2 regions of the Pseudoalteromonas sp. S4492 genome follow, and region 2 is predicted to be linked to the other one. Evidence: predicted binding sites of a transcription regulator. Region 2 holds the regulator's gene; the other holds the start of a gene.
What was found. Region 2 encodes sigma-54, which starts transcription at its own class of promoters, with help from an activator protein. Its sites were predicted from a motif close to GTTGGCACGNNNNTNGNNT; they were not measured.
Positions count from the first base shown of each region.

Region 1: CWC28_RS00790 (flagellar basal body rod protein FlgF) is a predicted target of sigma-54. The motif match lies at 1,405-1,423, and genes of this name have one in related genera.

Region 1 is NZ_PNCP01000004.1:23,004-26,169, reverse strand. It holds gene flgG (flagellar basal-body rod protein FlgG) at 1-584, opposite strand, end outside; gene CWC28_RS00790 (flagellar basal body rod protein FlgF) at 606-1,370, opposite strand; gene flgE (flagellar hook protein FlgE) at 1,531-2,898, opposite strand; gene CWC28_RS00780 (flagellar hook assembly protein FlgD) at 2,951-3,166, opposite strand, start outside.
Region 2 is NZ_PNCP01000019.1:93,677-96,842, reverse strand. It holds gene lptA (lipopolysaccharide transport periplasmic protein LptA) at 1-158, shown strand, start outside; gene lptB (LPS export ABC transporter ATP-binding protein) at 155-880, shown strand; gene CWC28_RS05965 (RNA polymerase factor sigma-54) at 996-2,492, shown strand; gene hpf (ribosome hibernation promoting factor) at 2,520-2,807, shown strand; gene ptsN (PTS IIA-like nitrogen regulatory protein PtsN) at 2,811-3,166, shown strand, end outside.

The DNA.
Region 1 (3,166 bases), on a different contig from region 2:
TCTGTGTATAAGTTTTGTCCCATAGGCTCAAGACCCGATGGATTAATAAAATCACTAATCGTTAGCTGACCAATGACCACGTTGTCTGGTTGCCCTGAAATACGCACTGACACTTCACCGTCTTGTGAAACAGTAATTGATTGCGCATCGTCTGGAACATTCATTTCCGGTTGCAAAGGAAAACCCGCGCCCGATGTTACAATGCGGCCATCTTCGTCAGTCGTGAATTGACCGTTACGCGAATAGGCAATGTTGCCATCCGGTAATTGCACTTCAAAAAAACCAGGGCCTGAAATCATCCAGTCCAGTGAATTTTCAGTGGTAAGCATGTTACCTTGTGAAAAGTTCTTTTGGTTGGCAACCACTTTGGCACCCGCACCAAGCATTAAGCCTGATGGCATTTCAGTGTCTTGTGACGAACGACCACCTGGTTGGTTGATGTTTTGATATAGTAAATCTTCAAATACGGCGCGGCTTTTTTTGTAACCGACCGTGCTGGCATTCGCGAGATTATTTGAGATCACCGAAATATCGGTTTGCTGGGCGTCAAGCCCGGTTTTACTGATCCATAATGCAGGATTCATAACTCTACCCTCTCAGTCATCTTAAACAATGCGTAACAGCTGATCTTGACGCTCATCGAGCTCTTCGGCTGTTTTCATCAATTTAACTTGTAATTCAAATTGGCGTTGATTGCTGATCATGTCGACCATTTCATGCACCGGGTTTACGTTTGACATTTCAAGCGTTCCCGATAGTACTTTCACATTTGGCGAAATATCACAAAAACCACACAGGTCATTGATCAGCATGTCTTCTTTTGGTCGAAATAAACCGTCATTACCTTTTTCAAGCTGAGTGTTATCAGCCTCAATCACTTTTAAGCGATCAACCACTTCTAAAAAGTTCGCTGGTGCACCTTGCGGGCGAACCTGAATAGCACCGTCTTCACTAAACTCAACTTTCTCGATAGGTAATGGCAGAATGATTGGACCACCTTCGCCAATTACTTGACGGCCATGGCTGGTGATCAACGCACCATCTGGAGTAATGTTTAATGTGCCTGTTTTGGTGTATGCCTCATTGCCTGATGCATCTTGTACACTCAACCAACCACGGTCACTCATAGCAATATCAAGCTCACGGCCAGTTTCTACATAACCACCAGATTGCATGTTAGATCCTGGGCGTTCTTGCATTGCAAACACCCTCGATGGCAGACCTTCCCCGAAGGCTTGCATAGAGCGAGCTTGTGCAAAATCAGCTTTAAAGCCAGTGGTGTTAGCATTCGCAAGATTGTTAGCCTTGAGCTCAAGACCGCGCAAACTTTGCTTAGCACCCGACATGGCAATGTAGACCATTTTGTCCATAACATTGACTCACTAAAAATACGATAACTAAGAAATGCAATAAAAGTGCCAAAGTAAAATTGACGCTGAAATAGGAGAGAAAAATGAGCTGCTAGAATGAAAAAAGGCTGCCAATAGAGGGAGCAGCCTTCGTGTCGGATTATGCTTAGAGCCGTTAAGATTAACGGATCTGTAGGATGTTTTGTTGTAGCGTTGAGTTAACCTCAAGCGCACGTGAGTTAGCTTGGAAGTTACGCTGCGCACTAATCAAATCAACAAGTTCATTCGTTAAGTTAACATTTGATTGCTCAAGTGCTGATGAGTTGATTGAACCTAAAGTACCTGAACCTGGTTCACCAGCAATTGGCTCACCTGACGTTAAACTCTTCTTCCAAGAAGTATTACCTACTTGCTGTAAACCTTGTGAGTTCGAAAAACGAACCATTGCAACTTGACCTAAGAACGAGGTATCACCATTACTATACGATGCAACAATTTTACCATCAGAGCCGATATCAATACCCGATAGACGACCTACCGTCGCACCGTCTTGCTCAAGTGCTTTCACTTCAAAGTTACTTGCATATTGAGTTGGTACTTTATTCGCTGTTGCCGCTTCATCACGCCAGTTCATTGTTACATCATCTGGGAAGCTCGCACCATTAGAAAGTAAATCAGATAGACCTGTTGCAGCACCGGCACCATTTGGTAGGGTTAAAGGATTAAAAGTTGTATCTGTATTTGCTACACCATCCGTGCTAAGTGGTAAACCGCTCGCATCAAATTGGAATGTAGTTAATGGAGTATAAGGTGTTGTTGTTTGCTCTACACCACTAGAGTCAAATGGCTTTTCATCAAGTGTTGCATACACTTCCCACTCATTCTCATTACCTGTAGTCGCTGAGTCAGTTTTCACAAAGAAGAATTGTAAAATATGTGGCTCACCTAATGAATCATATACAGTTGTCGACGTTGAACTGTTGTAAGTCGCACTTGTTTCAGGATCAAATGGTGTCACTGTTGGCGCAGAGGCACGCGAATCAAGGTTAAATGATGAGTAAACATTCGTCGTTGCACGCGGTGAACCTGAAGCATCAGGAATTTGTAGTGCAGATGAAGTACTTAAACTAACAGAGGTTGTATCACCGGTTGCTTCATCAACAGGGAAACCTTGTAAGTAATTGCCGCTCGCATCAACAATAAAGTTATCTTTATTAAGTTTGAACGCACCAGCACGCGTATAAGTAAAGTCTTGTGCACCTAAGTCATTAGCCATTGCGAAGTAACCTTCACCCGTAATCGCTAAATCTAAAGAGTTATTTGTGAATGATAACGAACCTTGGTGGAATTGCTGTGCCACCATGGTTGTTCTTACACCGTCACCATTTTTTGTTTTACCAGAGCTAAATACTGATGATGCGTACACATCAGCAAACTCTGCACGAGACTCTTTGAAGCCCGTAGTATTCACGTTCGCAATGTTATTTGCGGTAACGTCTAAATCTTTTTGCGCGGCTGCTAAACCTGTTAATGCAATATTGAAGCTCATAACTCACCTCTAACCTATCTCTTAGCCTAAGCTAACCCAAACCTTTTTTTACTTATGCGATTTCAGCTATATCAGTCAGCCTAACCGCACCCTCTTTTGTATTTACGATAATGCCGCTGCTACCATTGATATTGACACTTTCAATATTTTTAAAGGTCGCCATTGGCAGGCTGCTGTAGTCACCATTTACATAGCCTTCAGCACTGATGTCATACTCACCTTCAGGGAGTACATTGCCATCGTTATCTTTGCCATCCCACTCAAAACG
Region 2 (3,166 bases):
AAGTCACTCAATCGGGTCAAAAAGTAACGGCCAAAAGCATTACCTACGATATGGCTCAACAGCTGATCAGCGCAGAAAAAGACGAAAACTCAACAGATCGCGTACACACGATCCTCGTTCCAGTTGAAAACAAAAAAGATAACAAAGGCCAACCATGAGCACATTAAAAGCAGAGCTTTTAGCTAAGAGCTACAAAGGCCGCCAAGTGGTTAAAAATGTAGGCCTTGAAGTTGAAGCTGGCAGCATTGTTGGTTTACTTGGTCCAAATGGCGCAGGTAAAACGACAACCTTCTATATGATTGTAGGCTTAGTACCTAGCGACAAAGGTAAAATCAGCATTGATGATAACGACATTACGCTTTTACCAATGCATAGCCGCGCACGTTTAGGTATTGGTTATCTGCCGCAAGAGTCGTCAATTTTTAGAAAGTTGACGGTTTATCAAAACTTGATGGCAATTTTAGAAACCCGTAAAGATCTAAATAAAACCACCCGCGAAGAAACGCTAAACAGCTTACTCGACGAATTTAGCATTCAACATATCCGTGACAGCCAAGGTATGGCGCTGTCAGGTGGCGAACGTCGCCGCGTTGAAATTGCTCGCGCATTAGCCGCAAATCCTAAATTTATCCTTTTAGATGAGCCTTTTGCTGGTGTTGATCCAATTTCAGTGTTAGATATAAAGAAAATTATTGAGCACCTAAAAAACCGCGGTATTGGGGTACTCATTACTGACCATAATGTTAGAGAAACCCTTGATGTTTGTGAAAAAGCCTACATTGTTTCTCATGGGGAGCTAATTGCATCAGGCACACCTGAGCACGTATTAGCTGACCAAACTGTACGTGATGTATATCTAGGCGAGCAATTCAGGCTGTAACCATTACGCCACCGACTAGAGCATCTGCTAGACTTATAACAATGACAATAAATCGATAATTTTTTAACTGTCACAGCACAGTCATCGATAACTTAAAAAGGATTGTTAGGGATACATGAGGCAATCATTACAGCTGCGCATGGGCCAGCAACTTACAATGACTCCACAACTGCAACAAGCGATTCGTTTGTTGCAGCTCAGTACATTGGATCTCCAGCAAGAAATTCAAGAAGCGCTTGATAGTAATCCCCTACTTGAAGTGGAAGAGGCTGATTACAACGAAGAAAGTATCGGTAAGAATGAGCAAAAAGCTGAATCTGACGATATGCAACTAAGCGCGTCTGCAGAAGAAGCACCTAGCGAATACGAGCAAGAAAGCAGTGACGCCCTCAATAAAGACACCGTAAGTGATGACTTAGCAATGGACGTCACGTGGGACGAGTACATGAGTGCTGCCCCATCAACATCATCAGGACCTATGCCTGAAGATGAGTCTATTTACCAAGGCGCATCAACTGAAACCCTACAAGAATACCTAATGTGGCAATTACAGCTCACGCCATTTAGCCCAACTGACGAAGCGATTGCCGTAGCCATAGTAGAAGCCATAGACGACTCAGGTATTTTAACGATCAGCTGTGAAGATATTGTCGAAAGCTTTAATCAAAATAACGATGAAGAAGAAATCGAACTTGATGAAGTTGAAGCGGTCTTAAAAAGAATACAATTATTCGATCCTGTTGGTATTGGCGCGCGCAGTTTACAAGAATGCCTGTGTATTCAGCTTCGTCAATTTGACGCTAGCACACCATATTTAGCTGAAACTAAAATGGTTTTATCTGAGCATATCGAATTATTAGCGAGTCGCGACTATCGCACTTTGATGAAAAAGACTAAGCTTAAAGAAAATGAGCTTAAAGAAGTGATGACGCTTATTCACAGCTTAAATCCTAAGCCTGCGGATAGCATAGTACGCGAAGAGTCTGAGTACGTTATACCTGATGTATCAGTGAAAAAAGTAAAAGGTCGCTGGGTGGTTGAGTTAAACCCAGATTGTATGCCAAAGATTAGAGTAAACAGCCAATATGCGGCTATGTCTCGCTCAGTAAAATCGAGTAGCGACAGCCAATTTATTCGCTCTCACTTACAAGAAGCAAAGTGGTTTATTAAGAGCTTAGAAAGCCGTAACGATACGTTATTAAAAGTAACCAACTGTATCGTTCAACAACAACAAGCTTTCTTTGAGCACGGCCCTGAAGCGATGAAGCCGATGGTGCTAAATGATGTTGCTGAAATGGTCGAAATGCATGAATCGACAATTTCACGTGTAACAACGCAAAAATATATGCATACCCCGAGGGGTATTTTTGAGTTGAAATATTTCTTCTCAAGCCATGTCAGCACCGAAAATGGTGGTGAGTGTTCTTCTACGGCAATACGCGCTTTAATCAAGAAGTTAGTGGCCGCAGAAAACTCAGCTAAACCATTGAGTGATAGTAAAATTGCAGATATATTGGCTGAGCAAGGAATTAAAGTAGCTAGACGTACAATTGCAAAATATCGTGAGTCTCTAGCAATACCTCCGTCTAATCAGCGCAAGAGTTTGATTTAGACGTTTTACATAGAAGGAAAAATGCTTATGCAACTAAATTTAACTGGTCGTCATGTAGAAATCACTGATTCATTAAGAGACTATGTAAACACCAAGTTTGCGAAACTAGAAAGGCATTTTGACCATATAAATAATGTTCATGTCATTCTAGATGTAGAAAAATTAAGCCAAAAAGCAGAAGCAACTTTACATGTAAACGGAGGCGAATTGTTCGCTTCTACAGAACATCAAGATATGTACGCAGCCATTGACTCACTGATCGATAAGCTTGATCGCCAAGTCATTAAACACAAAGAGAAATTAGCTCGACATTAAATTATGAAACTAAGTTCACTTACTAACCAGGACTGCAGCAAAGCTGCGGTCCTTTTTAATAGCAAAAAAAGAATTCTTGAATATATCAGCGAACTGGCCCACCAGCAGCTTCCTCATTTATCGCAACAAGATATCCTAGATGCTTTGCTCAACCGAGAAAAACTAGGCAGCACCGGCATCGGTCGCGGTATTGCTATTCCCCATGGTCGAATGAGCGGTGCCGATGAACCCCATGCGTTTATCATAGTGAGTGAATCACCCATCAATTTTGATGCTATTGATAACCGCCCGGTTGATATATTTGTGGCACTCATCGTACCAGATGGTGACTGTCAGCTTCACCTAAAGACCTTATCAAC